Regions from separate parts of the Arthrobacter sp. GW460-12-1-14-TSB2 genome, predicted to be linked through region 2. Evidence: riboswitches for the same ligand, from Rfam matches in the RefSeq annotation. Region 2 holds a riboswitch; each other region holds the start of a gene.
The links. Region 2 has a riboswitch for thiamine pyrophosphate ahead of AC07YR_RS02485 (bifunctional hydroxymethylpyrimidine kinase/phosphomethylpyrimidine kinase). Riboswitches for the same ligand answer to the same signal wherever they lie in the genome.
Positions count from the first base shown of each region.

Region 1: another riboswitch for thiamine pyrophosphate. It lies ahead of AC07YR_RS21450 (ECF transporter S component); the one in region 2 lies ahead of AC07YR_RS02485 (bifunctional hydroxymethylpyrimidine kinase/phosphomethylpyrimidine kinase).
Region 3: another riboswitch for thiamine pyrophosphate. It lies ahead of thiO (glycine oxidase ThiO); the one in region 2 lies ahead of AC07YR_RS02485 (bifunctional hydroxymethylpyrimidine kinase/phosphomethylpyrimidine kinase).

Region 1 covers NZ_JBWKYC010000028.1:27,270-31,732, reverse strand. The annotation lists gene AC07YR_RS21470 (Na+/H+ antiporter subunit E) at 1-161, shown strand, start outside; gene AC07YR_RS21465 (MrpF/PhaF family protein) at 158-436, shown strand; gene mnhG (monovalent cation/H(+) antiporter subunit G) at 426-902, shown strand; gene AC07YR_RS21455 (DUF4235 domain-containing protein) at 928-1,191, opposite strand; TPP riboswitch at 1,343-1,483, shown strand; gene AC07YR_RS21450 (ECF transporter S component) at 1,557-2,189, shown strand; gene AC07YR_RS21445 (ABC transporter ATP-binding protein) at 2,206-3,867, shown strand; gene AC07YR_RS21440 (energy-coupling factor transporter transmembrane component T family protein) at 3,864-4,463, shown strand, end outside.
Region 2 covers NZ_JBWKYC010000001.1:518,411-522,873, reverse strand. The annotation lists gene AC07YR_RS02490 (Rne/Rng family ribonuclease) at 1-2,056, shown strand, start outside; TPP riboswitch at 2,172-2,269, shown strand; gene AC07YR_RS02485 (bifunctional hydroxymethylpyrimidine kinase/phosphomethylpyrimidine kinase) at 2,252-3,844, shown strand; gene rplU (50S ribosomal protein L21) at 4,168-4,463, shown strand, end outside.
Region 3 covers NZ_JBWKYC010000026.1:13,325-17,787, reverse strand. The annotation lists gene AC07YR_RS20935 (RNB domain-containing ribonuclease) at 1-344, opposite strand, end outside; gene AC07YR_RS20930 (ferritin-like domain-containing protein) at 386-1,060, shown strand; gene thiE (thiamine phosphate synthase) at 1,061-1,741, opposite strand; TPP riboswitch at 1,768-1,887, shown strand; gene thiO (glycine oxidase ThiO) at 1,880-3,211, shown strand; gene thiS (sulfur carrier protein ThiS) at 3,208-3,444, shown strand; gene AC07YR_RS20910 (thiazole synthase) at 3,474-4,271, shown strand; gene AC07YR_RS20905 (4a-hydroxytetrahydrobiopterin dehydratase) at 4,299-4,463, shown strand, end outside.

The DNA of each region.
Region 1 (4,463 bases), on a different contig from region 2:
ACCGCTCCACGTCCACGCTCTACATCCACGGGCTGAACGTGCGGAGCGGGGAGGACATCGTGAGCCTGCGCAAGGAAGTCCGGGATGCCGAGGCAGCACTGATCAGGATCATGGGCACGCGTGAAGAACTGGCCGCACTGAAACAGGAGGTGGGCGCATGATGGAAGTCGTCCTGACCGTAACGGCCGTGATCCTGTCACTGGCGGCAGCGGGCGCCATTGTCCGGATCGCCATCGGCCCGTCGCTGTTGGACCGGGTGCTGGCCTCGGACGTGCTGCTGGCCATCATCGGGGCCACGCTCTGCATCGACATGGCCGTGAACCGGCACCTGAACAACCTGATGCTGCTGGTGGCGCTGTCCATCATCGGGTTCATCGGGTCCGTCACGGTGGCGCGCTTCGTGGCCGACCGGCGGGAGCACCCCAATGAATCCTGAACCATCCGCCGTCGACACCATCATTGACGCAGTCTCGGCCGTTTTTATGGTGGTGGGCGCCGTGATGTCCCTCGGCGCGGCCATTGGCCTGTTGCGCTTCCCCGACCTGATGAGCAGGATGCACGCCGCCACCAAGCCGCAGGTGCTGGGCCTATTCCTGCTGCTGGCTTCGGTTGGCCTGCAGCTGCGGACCTGGTGGGTGTGGCCCGTGCTGTTCGTGGCGTGGATCTTCCAGGTCCTCACCGTTCCCGTGTCCGCGCACATGGTGGGCCGGGCCGGCTACCGCACCAAGCACCTGCACAGGGAGCTGCTGACGACGGACGAGCTGGAGGCCGTGGTGCAGAAGGCAGCGGACAAGAAAACCGCCGATAGGCAGGACCCGGGCAGGCAGGACTCAGGCAGGCAGGACCCGGACAAACGCGCAGCGCACGACGACGGTCCCGCCGATGACGGCGCCCCAGCCTAGGGGGACCCCGTAGGAAGGTTGGGGCCTAGACGATGTCCTGGCTCTTGGCGAAGCGGGTGATGGCACGCTGCGTGCCCCGGTTGGCCAGGACCTGGATGATGGCGCTGACAGCCGCGGAGATCAGCGCAAAGGTCAGGGCGCTGCGCAGGGTGGTGGGGACGTCGTTCTTGTCGCCCTTGGGGGGCTTGCGGCCGGTGACCTTTTCCCAGACGACGTCAACGGCCTTCGTGCCGGCGAATCCGGCCAGCAGGCTCACTCCGGTTCCAAGCAGCTTGATGAAAAAACTCATTCCAGTACCCCTTACAGGTGGGAGACGGCGGAAACAGGGCTTCCCCTAGCCTAGCCGCATCAGCCCGCCCCCATCACCGCGCATTGTGACAGTCGGCCCCGGGATTTCGCGGGCCTGCGGGTGTAAACTGAGCCACGCCCATAAGGGCGAATTAATACGACAGGGGAGCGTCGCCGTCGGGGTCACTGGAGCAGTCCAGGAACCGGAGGCGGGCGCTGAGAGTGCGGGCAGCCGCAGACCCTCGAACCTGATCCGGTTAGTACCGGCGCAAGGGAGTCGAGTTCTCAGAGTGTCCGGCAGCAGGCGGCGGAAGCCGCGGCCCTGGCCGGGAAACACTCTCCCCTCCTGTACCTCAGGAGGACGACATGACTGATATTTCTGCAAAGCAGGCGTTGCCGCACAGCAAGTACACCTGGCGCGTGGTGGACATTGTGGTGGCTGCGTTGATCGCAGTGGCCGGCGGCGTCATTTTCTGGGCCTGGTCCCAGGGGGCCGCCGCCGTTTCGCCGGCCATGAACGCCGTTTACCCGCCCCTGACCGGCCTCATCGCCGGCGGCTGGATGATTCCCGCCGTCCTGGGCATGCTGATCATCCGCAAGCCCGGAGCCGCCCTGTTCTGTGAAACGGTGGCTGCCACCGGCGAGCTGATCATGGGCTCGCAGTACGGCGCCTCGGTGCTGTTCTCCGGCTTCGTGCAGGGGCTCGGCGCCGAAATCATCTTCGCGGTGTTCGTTTACAAGAAGTTCAACCTGCCCGTTTCGTTGCTGGCCGGTGCCGGTGCAGGCCTCTTCTGCGGCCTGAACGACTCGTTCGCTCCGTGGGGCTGGAACATCGCCTACGCTGCCGGCGACAAGCTCGCTTACATCATTTTCACCGCCATTTCCGGCGCCATCATTGCCGGTGCGCTGTCCTGGGTCGCCACCCGCGGCCTGGCCCGGACCGGTGTGCTCAGCTCCTTTGCCTCCCGCAAGGCAGCAACGGAGCCCGTCTTCTCCTGACGAACGCACCCCGCTCATGACATCTTCGGACAACGTCCGCCCGGCAGCGGTCACGGCACGCGGCTGGGGCTGGCGGCACGCCGGCCGGTCCCGGCCCGCCGTCCGCGGCCTGGACCTGGACATTCAGCCGGGCGAACGCGTGCTGCTGCTGGGCCCCTCCGGCGCCGGCAAATCGACGCTGCTGCACGCCCTCGCCGGCGTGCTCGGCGACAGCGACGCCGGCGCCCACCACGAGGGCGTGCCGGACGCCGACGACTCAGACGAGACGGGCACCCTCCTGATCGACGGCGCCCCGCCGCGTGCACAGCGCGGCCGCGCCGGCCTGATGCAGCAGGACCCCGAGACGCAGGTGGTCCTTTCCCGCGTGGGGGACGACGTCGCCTTCGGCGCCGAGAACCTTGCCGTGCCTCGTGCGGACATCTGGACACGCGTGGGAGAAGCGCTCGACGACGTCGGGCTGGCCCGCCTGCCGCTGGACCACCCGACGTCGGCCCTTTCCGGCGGACAGAAGCAGCGCCTGGCGCTCGCCGGCATCCTTGCCATGCGCCCGGGACTGCTGCTCCTCGACGAGCCCACCGCCAACCTTGACCCCGCAGGGGTCCTGGAGGTCCGGGACGCCGTGGGCCGGTGCTTGGACAAGACCGGGGCAACGCTGGTGGTGGTGGAACACCGGGTGGGCGTGTGGAAAGACCTGGTGGACCGGATCGTGGTGCTGCAGCCGGGTTCGGCCACGGATTCCGCAGTGCTCCTGGACGGGCCGCCGGACCAGGTCCTGGCAGAAGCCCGGGACATGCTCGTTGCCGCCGGCGTCTGGGTGCCCGGGTACGTGCCCGCCACCCGGGCACGGTCCGGTGCCGCACTGGTGGGTGCCGCGGGAGCGCACGGTGCGGGAGTGAACGGCGCGGGAGTGCCGGCGGCCGCGGGTGTGCCCGGTAACGGGAACCTCCTGCTGGCCGCGGAGCGCCTAGCCGTTTCCCGCGAACGTCCACGCCGGCGCCGGTTCAAGGCGGTTCCGCCGGTACCGGTGCAATCCGGCATTACGGCGCAGGTCCGGGCCGGGCAGGCGCTGACCATCACGGGCCCGAACGGATCCGGCAAGTCCACGTTTGCCCTGACCCTCGCCGGGCTGTTGCGCCCGGTGGCCGGCAACGTTTCCGCCACGGTGGACCTCAGCGAAGGCGCCGGCATTGACCCGTACAAGTGGAAGGCGGAGCAGCTGATCGCGCGGATCGGTACCGTGTTCCAGGAACCGGAGCATCAGTTCGTCACCGGCCGGGTGCTGGACGAGCTGATGTTCGGTCCGCGGCATCTTGGCCATGGCGAGGAACGCGTGGATGAACTCCTGGAGCGCCTCCGGCTGACCAAGCTCGTGGACGCGAACCCCTACACTCTCTCGGGTGGCGAGAAGCGCAGGCTGTCCGTGGCCACCGTGCTGGCCGCCCATCCCCGGGTGCTGATCCTGGACGAGCCCACCTTCGGCCAGGACGCCAACACCTGGGCGGAGCTGGCGTCCTTCCTGTCGGAACTGCTCGACGCCGGCACCGCCGTGGTGTCCGTGACCCACGACCAGGAGTTCAGCGACGTCCTGGGCGGCACCGAGCTGAAACTGGGTGCGCCCGAACTCAAATTCGCCGGGCAGGAACCGGGCCTGCGCAACCCGGAGGTGGCAGCACCGTGAGGGACGCCTTGACCCTAACCGCGAACCACGCCCTGCTCACGCGGGCCAATCCGCTGGCCAAGTTCGCCGTCGTCATGCTGATGACCGTGGTGCTGGCGCTGTCCATCGACTGGGTGTCCGCCTCCGTGGCCCTGGCTTTCGAACTGCTGCTCTTCCCGCTGGCCGGACTGACCGTCGCGTTGCTCTGGCAGCGCGGCTGGCCGCTGATCCTGGCGGCGGCGCTGGGCGGCTGGAGCACCTCGATCCTGGCGCCGGACACTGGAAGGATCCTGCTCGACGTCGGCATCTGGTCCATCAGCGAAGGCTCGCTGGAGCTGGGGCTGGGTTTCCTGCTGCGGGGAGTGGCGATCGCCCTGCCCGCGGTGCTGCTGATGAGCTGCACGGATCCCACGGACCTGGCGGACGCCCTCGCCCAGAAGGCCAGGCTGCCGCACAGGTTCGTGCTGGGCACTCTGGCCGCCATGCGGCTCGTGGGCCTGATGGCTGAGGAATGGCAGACCATCGGCATGGCCCGGCGCGCCCGCGGCGTGGGCTCGCACGGAAGCCCGGTGCAGCGGCTCCGGGCAACGCTGGGGCAGAGCTTCGGACTCTTGGTC
Region 2 (4,463 bases):
AGCCGCTTTCGTGGATATCGGACGCGGCCGCAACGCCGTACTGTACGCCGGCGAGGTCAACTGGGACGCCGTCAACCTCGAGGGCAAGCAGCGCCGGATCGAGAACGCGCTGAAGTCCGGCGACTCCGTACTGGTCCAGGTCACCAAGGACCCGGTCGGCCACAAGGGCGCCCGCCTCACGAGCCAGATCTCCCTGCCCGGCCGCTACCTCGTCTACGTTCCCGGCGGTTCCATGACCGGGATCTCCCGCAAGCTGCCCGACGTCGAGCGCAACCGCCTCAAGCGGATCCTCAAGGACCGCCTTCCGGAAGATGCCGGCGTGATTGTCCGCACGGCCGCCGAGGGCGCGTCCGAGGAAGAGCTGACGCACGACATCAACCGCCTGCGCGCCCAGTGGGAAGGCATCGAGGGCCAGGCCACGTCCACCAAAATCCTTGCGCCGGAGCTTCTCTACGGCGAACCGGACCTCACCATCAAGGTAGTCCGCGACGTCTTCAACGAGGACTTCTCCAAGCTGATCGTTTCCGGCGAGGAAGCCTGGGACACCATCGAGGCGTACGTCACCTATGTGGCCCCGGACCTGGTGGGCCGGCTCGAAAAGTGGACCAAGGACACGGACATCTTCGCGGCCTGGCGGATCGACGAGCAGATCCACAAAGCCCTGGACCGCAAGGTCTTCCTGCCTTCCGGCGGCTCCCTGGTGATCGACCGCACCGAAGCCATGACCGTGGTGGACGTCAACACCGGCAAGTTCACCGGCAGCGGCGGCAACCTTGAGGAAACCGTTACCAAGAACAACCTGGAAGCGGCCGAGGAAGTGGTGCGCCAGCTGCGGCTCCGCGACATCGGCGGCATCATCGTCATTGACTTCATCGACATGGTGCTCGAATCCAACCGCGACCTCGTGCTTCGCCGCATGGTGGAGTGCCTCGGACGCGACCGGACCAAGCACCAGGTTGCTGAAGTGACCTCGCTGGGCCTCGTGCAGATGACCCGCAAGCGCATGGGTACCGGGCTCCTGGAAGTCTTCGGCGAGCAGTGCGAGGCTTGCGCCGGCCGCGGCATTGTCACCCACGACGAGCCCGTGGAGCACCGCCGCGCCAACGTTGTGGCCGCCGAGCACCACGTGCCGCGGACGGAAGCCCAGCAGCCTCCCCGTACGGAGCGTAAGAGCCGCCGCCGCGGCAAGGGCGGCCAGCCGTCTTCCGAGGCTGCTCCGCTGACGCCGGCTCCGGTGCACCACGAGCCCACGGACGCCGAGCGCCATGCCAAGGCTGAAGCGACACGCGTGGCGTTGGCCAACATCGCAGCGGCAGCGCATGCTGCCCACCTGCACGATGCCGAGGCAGGCCATGCAGCACCTGCGGCCGCGGCCGCGGCAGCACAGGCAGTGGGCCAGGCACTGGCGGCCCAGGCACAGGGCGCCCAGGCCCCGGCCGGGCAGGTACTTTCCGGGCAAGCGGGGACGCCGGCCAAGTCGGGTCCGACGCAGGCCACCCCGTCTGCACCCGCTACGGCCCGGCCCGCTAAGGTGTCGGAAGCCGAGGTGGCTGCTGCAGGGCGGCCGGCGGCTGTCCTGACGTTCGGCGGCGAAAAAGTGGCTCTGCCGTTCGTTGAGCATGCCGGGGAAGCTCCTGCCTCCGGAGCGGCCCTGACCCTTGACCGCCTGGCTGAGGCATTCGCCCACCTTGGCGAACCTGCCGCGGCTGAGGCGCCGGCATCACCGGTTGAACCGCAGGCACCGGCGGCCCAGGTACAGGCGGCTAAGACGCCGGCGACGCAGGTACAGGCGGCGCAGGCTCCTGAAGCCGACTACACCGACCACACTGCGGTGCAGGGCCGGGCCCGCCGTCCCCGCCGCAACCGGAGCGCGAGCCGTGCCCAGGGCGCAGCGAACGAGACGTCCGTGGAGCACCACGAGACTGCCCCGGTCGCCGCATCAGGGCACACCCACGAAGCTAAGGCACCTGAGCCGGCAAAGAAGGACGCGCCCGCCAAAGCGCCGGCCAACGAGCCGATCATCCTTGGCGTGGGGGTCCCGGCTTCGGAGCTCTGATCCGGCAGGCTCTGATCCGGCCAGCTGACACCGCGGGTGCGGCCCGGAACAGGCGTAGCAATACGCCGGTTTCGGGCCGTACCCGCGAGTTCGTTGCAGGGAAAAGCTAGGCTAGGGGACTGACACGGGGTGCCGCGCACAGGGCCGGCTGAGATCCAGACCCGTTGAACCTGTCCGGTTAGCACCGGCGAAGGGATGTCTCCTTTGGCTTCATCATTCCTGCCCACCCCTGCCAACGCCGCAGCGCCCGCACCAGGAGGCGGCGCCCCCTTGCGCAGTACCCCGAGGGTGCTGGCCATCGCCGGCTCCGACCCGTCCGGCGGGGCGGGGATCCAGGCGGACCTCAAGAGCATTGCCGCTAACGGGGGATACGGCATGGCTGCCATTACCGCCCTGACGGCACAGAACACCCACGGCGTCCGGGCGGTCCACGTTCCGCCGGCCGGCTTCCTGACTGCGCAGCTCGAGGCCATTAGCGATGACATCAGCATCGATGCCGTCAAAATCGGCATGCTGGGCGACTCTGCGGTGATTGCCGCTGTCCGCAGCTGGCTTGGGAAAGCCCGTCCCGCCGTCGTGGTTCTCGACCCCGTGATGGTCGCCACCAGCGGGGACCGGCTCCTGCAGGAGGCTGCCGAGGAGGAACTGCGCGAACTGCTGCCCCTGGCCGACCTCATCACGCCGAACCTGGCCGAACTGGCGATGTTGCTCCATGAACCCCTGGCGAACGACTGGGAAGCGGCACTCGCCCAGGGCAAACGCCTCGCTGCGCAGGCCGGCACCACCGTCCTTGTCAAGGGCGGACACCTCGACGGCGGCACGTGCCCCGACGCCCTCGTCAACACCGAAGGGCTGCTCGCCCAGGACGTTGTGGTGGTCCCGGGCGCGCGGATCGACACCAGGAACAGCCACGGCACCGGCTGTTCCCTGTCATCGGCCATGGCCACCGCGCAGGCAAGGCTGGGGGATTGGGAGGCATCCCTGCGGGCAGTGAAGCCGTGGCTGCAGGGAGCGCTCCGGGAAGCCGAAGCACTGGAGGTGGGAACGGGCAACGGCCCGGTACACCATTTCCACCATCTGGCCCCGAAGGGCCAGGATGCGCTGGCTGCAGGAGAGTTCGCAGCGGCGCTCCGGCAGGACGCCGGGCCGGACCTGGACGACATCTACGGGCTGGACTTCATCCGCGGCCTGGCCGACGGCTCCCTTACCGAGCAGCACTTCGCGTATTACCTTGCCCAGGACGCCATCTACCTGAACGGCTATTCCAGGGTCTTGTCCCGTGCCGCCGCTATTGCCCCCACCGAGGCCGAGCAGCTCTTCTGGGCGCGGTCGGCCCAGCAATGCCTGGAAGTCGAGTCCGAACTGCACAGGACGTGGCTCAGCACCCGGACCGTGGACGCCGCCTTGGGACCGGTCACCAAGTCCTACGTGGACCACCTGCTGGCCTCATCTGTTTCCGGAAGCTACGGAGTGCTCGTGGCCGCCGTGCTGCCGTGCTTCTGGCTGTACGCCGAGGTGGGTGCCACCTTGCACGGTCAGTTCCAGGCGGCCGGGTCGCCGTCGGGCCATCCCTACGCCGACTGGCTTCGCACGTACGCGGACGAAGAATTCGCCGCCGCCACCAGGGAAGCGGTGCGAATCACCGACGACGCCGCACAGGCCGCCTCCGAAGTGGAACGGCAGGCCATGCGGCTGGCCTTCCGGCAGTCATGCCGCTACGAGGTGGATTTTTTCGACGCGCCGCGCGTGCATGCTGAACCGCAAAGTGTTCCAGAGCCGGTAAGGTAGTGGGGCACGGTTCCGGAAGTCGTTGCAGCGGCAGTCTGTATTGCACAGAGTGGCGCCCATCACGTACTACCACCGGAGCCAGCCTCATTTGCGGCCGAAGGCAAAATTAGCGTAGTCTAGATCTTCGGTGCTTACGCCAACACTTGGGTTATGACCCCGGATTGCTCGGTTTGGAATGACAAACGGAATAGTTCGTGGGATAACTCATGGGTTCCCCCGGGGAATCCACCGGCGTTGAGGCACAGCGTGAGCCAGGCCAAACAATTGGACCCAGGTTCCGCACGCAAATCTAGTAATAAACGTCGAGAGAAGTGAGTTCCCCAGTGGTGTACGCGATTGTCCGCGCAGGCGGCCGCCAAGAGAAGGTTTCCGTTGGAGACTTCGTTACCCTGAACCGCGTCCCCGGTGGAGCCGGCAGCACCATTGAGTTGCCCGCACTGCTCCTGGTAGACGGTGACAAAGTCACGTCTGCCGCTGCGGACCTGGCCAAGGTAACGGTTACGGCTGAGATCCTCCAGGACCTTCGTGGTCCGAAGATCGTCATCCAGAAGTTCAAGAACAAGACCGGGTACAAGAAGCGCCAGGGTCACCGTCAGGAACTGACCAAGGTCAAGATCAC
Region 3 (4,463 bases), on a different contig from region 2:
AACGTCTGCCCCCGGCGGCGTGTTTCGGCGTCCAGCGCCCCGCCGGGTGCCACAAAGGACGGCACATCGGCGATGGCGTAGAAAACCTTGTACCCGTCGCCTGACCGCTCGATGAACAGGGCCTGGTCCAGGTCCGTGGACGACGCCGGATCTATGGTCACAAAGCCCACATCCGTGAGGTCCAGGTCCGGCATCTTGTGTTCCGCAATGGCCGCCAGCGCATCCTGAAGGACATCATCAGGAAACGGCCCCGGCAGCTCCAACTCCGTACGGAGCGCGTTCAACGCGTCGGCCAGCCGGTTGGTCTGTTCGTGGACACTTGGAGTTAGGCGATGATGGGACACGAAAGTCAGGTTAGCTCCATTTCCGCCATTAGTCTTGGACGATGAGCTCAACCCCGGCTGACACTGCTCGCTACAACCGCTTCGTCGCGGACCTGTTCGGAATGATGGCATACGGCGAGCTTTCGGCCTTTGAGCGGTTTGCCGCCGACGCACGGTATTCACCCACCCTCCACGACCGGGCGGTGCTCGGCAGGATTGCCGTAGTGGAGTTCCGGCACTACGAACTGGTGAGCGCCCGGCTCGAGGCCAGGGGGATCGACGCCGAGGACGCCATGTTGCCTTTCCAGCCAGCCGTGGACTACTTCCATTCGCGGACACGCCCGGCCGACTGGTACGAATCGCTGATGAAGGCCTACGTCATCGACACGGTCTCTGCCGACTTCTACCGGGCCATCTCACAATACGTCGACGCCGAAACGCGGGAACTCATCGAACAGATCCAGGCCTCCGATGAAACGACGGAGGTTCTCCGCGACCGGCTCAAGGGTGCCCTCGCCGATGATCCCAGGCTCGCCTCCAGGCTGGCGCTGTGGGGCAGGCGGCTGCTGGGCGAAGCCCTGACCCAGGCGCAGCGCGTCAGCTATGAGCATGCGTTCCTGGGAAGCCTGATCGGCGGCGAGGACACCGCCGAGGCGAAAGCCCTGGTCAGCGGCCTGATCGCCGGGCTGGCGGAAAACCACTCCAAGCGGATGACGCAGCTCGGACTGACCGGATAGTCAGGATGCGCCGGTGTCGAGCGCTTCGAGCAGTGACCGCGCGGCCGCGGCGGGATCGTCCGCCTCGGTGATGGCGCGGACCACCACAATCCGCTGCGCCCCTGCAGCCACCACCGGCTCAACGTTGCCCAGGTCAATGCCGCCGATGGCGAACCACGGAACCGTCGTCCCGGCGGCCGCTTCTTCGTCGGCGGCGCCCGCCGCGTAGCGGAGCAGGTCGAGGCCGACGGCGGCCCGCCCCGGCTTCGTGGGGGTGGCCCAGACCGGCCCCACGCAGAAGTAGTCCAGTCCTCCGGTACCGCGGGATGCGGCCCTGGCGGCGTCGATCTGCCCGGTGCTGTGCGTTGACAGGCCGATGACGGCTTCGTTGCCGAGGAACTTCCGGGCCGCCGCCAGCGGAAGATCCTTCTGTCCGATGTGGAGCACGGGCGCGCCGGAAAGCGAGGCGATGTCCGCGCGGTCGTTGACCGACCACAGGCGCCCGTGGCGGCGCGCAGCGGACTCCAGCACAGCAAGAAGTTCGAGCTCTTCGGCCGCCTCCAGGTTCTTGTCGCGGAGCTGGATGATGTCGACGCCACCGGCGTAGGCGGCATCCACGAAGTCTTCGAAATCGCCGCGGTCCGTGCGGGCGTCAGTGCAGAGGTACAGGCGGGCATCGGTGAGGAGAGCTTGCTCGGTCATGGCACCAGCCTAGTTCCCCTAAACTGGGGGAGTACCGCGGGAGCCCGCAGCAGCTGTCACAAAGCTGCAGGGCTGAGAGGGCGTCAGAGCCGACCGCTTGACCTGATCCGGTTAGTACCGGCGTAGGGAAGGATGACTATGGCCCCGCATACCCCAGCAGGCAGCCCCGCCGCGCGCAGCCGCGACATCAGCGCCGACGTCGCCGTGGTTGGCGGCGGAATCATCGGCCATGGCATCGCCTGGGAGGCCCGGCAGTCGGGCCGGTCCGTGGTGCTCATCGATGACGCGCCCGGTACGGGAGCGAGTTGGGCCGCCGCCGGCATGCTGGCACCGGTCAGCGAACTCCACTACCAGGAGGAGGACCTCCTGGAGCTCATGCTTCACTCCTCAGGGCTGTGGCCCGCGTTTGCGGCGAGCCTTGAAACCGAGGGGGTTCCCGGGGAATCCGGCAACGGCGGCCCGGACACCGGCTACCTCACGACGTCGACCCTCGCCGTGGGGGCCGACGCCGCCGACCGCCGCGCGCTCGCCGACCTTCGCGGCGTCCAGCTGTCGAGCGGCCTCACCGTGGAACCGCTGACCGTCAGGGAAGCGCGGGCACGGGAGCCGTTGCTGAGTCCCGGGATCTCCTGTGCCTTCGACATCCCGGCGGACCACCAGGTGGATCCCCGAAAGCTCCTCGCCCTCATCGCGGAGTCGCTGGCAGGTTCCGCCGTGCGCCGGCGGGCGGCCGGCCTGCTGTGGGAGGACGGGCGGGTCAGCGGCGTCAGCCTGGCCGGGGGAGGTGCAGTGCACGCAGCGGAGACGATTATTGCCAACGGGCTGGAGTCTGCGTCCCTCGGCGGGCTGCCCGCGGGACTGAAGCTGCCCCTCCGCCCGGTGTACGGGGACATCCTGCGGCTGCGGGTCCCCGCCTACCTGCGGCCGCTGCTGACATCCACCGTCCGCGGCATGGTCCATGGGGTTCCCGTCTACATCGTGCCCCGGCAGGACGGAACCGTGGTGATCGGGGCCACGCAGCGTGAAGACGCCCTCCCGGGGGCAGACGCTGCGGACCTTGGAGCCGGACACGCAACGCCGGTCCGTTCAGCCGTTTCAGCCGGCGGCGTCTACCAGCTGCTCCGTGACGCGCAGGTGCTGGTTCCGGCCGTCGCCGAACTGGAACTCCTGGAAGCCACGGCAAGGGCGCGTCCGGGAACGCCGGACAACGCGCCGCTGCTGGGGCGCGTAGCCGCTGCGGGAACCGGCAAGGACGTCGAAGGGCTGATCATTGCCACCGGATTCTTCCGGCACGGCGTCCTGCTCACTCCTGCGGCAGCGTCCATCTGCAGGGAGCTCATGGACGGCACCGCCGACGTCCGCTGGGCGCCTTTCCGGCCCGACCGGTTTTCCGGCCTTTCGCCAACGCCGGCAACACCGGCAACGCCACCGAACATCGTCACAATTGACCCGAACAAGGAAACAGCATGAACATCACACTGAACGGCACCGTCCATGCGGTGGACGACGGAGCGTCTGTCACCACCCTCATCAGCCAGGTCACTGGCAGGAACCTCGCCCCCAACGGGCAGGCCGCCGACGGCCGGAAGCTGGGCGTCGCAGTGGCCCGGAATTCCGAGGTGGTGCCGCGCAGCCAGTGGTTCGTCACGGCGCTCGCCGAGGGCGACGACGTCGAACTCGTTACCGCGGTACAGGGAGGTTGAGCATCATGGCAGGAACTACGGTTGCCGGCATGGCAGGGACGGCACGGCACGCGGCGGCGGACCCCTTCATCGTGGACGGTGTCCACCTGGGATCGCGGCTGATCATGGGAACCGGCGGCGCGCCCAGCCTGGACGGTCTGGGGGCGGCGCTGATCGCCTCTGGCACGGAGCTGACCACCGTGGCCATGCGCCGCTATTCCCCGGCGGAAACAGGTTCGCTGTTCCAGCTCCTGGTGGACCACAACATCAGGGTCCTGCCCAATACGGCCGGCTGCTTCACCGCACGGGACGCCGTCATGACGGCCGAACTGGCGCGGGAAGCACTGGAAACGGACTGGGTGAAGCTTGAAGTGATTGCCGACGAGCACACCCTCCTGCCGGACGCCGTGGAACTCGTGGATGCCACAGAGCAACTGGTCAACCGCGGGTTCAAGGTGTTCGCCTACACGAATGACGACCCCGTGCTGGCCCTGCGGCTGGAGAACCTCGGAGCCACGGCCGTGATGCCGCTTGGATCGCCCATCGGCACCGGCCTGGGCATCCTGAACCCGCACAACATCGAACTCATCGTTTCCAGGGCATCAGTTCCCGTGGTGCTGGACGCCGGCATCGGTACGGCGTCCGACGCGGCCCTCGCCATGGAACTGGGCTGCGACGCGGTGCTGCTGGCGACCGCAGTGACCCGGGCGCAGAACCCGGCGATGATGGGGGAGGCCTTCAAACACGCTGTCATCGCCGGTAGGCTGGCGAAGGCGGCCGGCCGGATTCCGCGCCGTGAACACGCCCTTGCCTCGTCCGCCATGGAGGGCCGGGCGGAGTTCCTGTAGCAGTCCGAACCAGGCAAGGAGCCAGCGGTGACCGGCAAGGAAGACGTTCTGACGCGAGCCCGGATCGACGCCGCCCTGGCGGACCTTCCCGACTGGAGGTACCGGCTGGGAGGCCTGGTGACCGTTTTCAAGACGCCGACGGTGGCCGGAGCGCTCGAGCTGATTGCCGCCGTCGGGCGCCTCGCCGAGGAG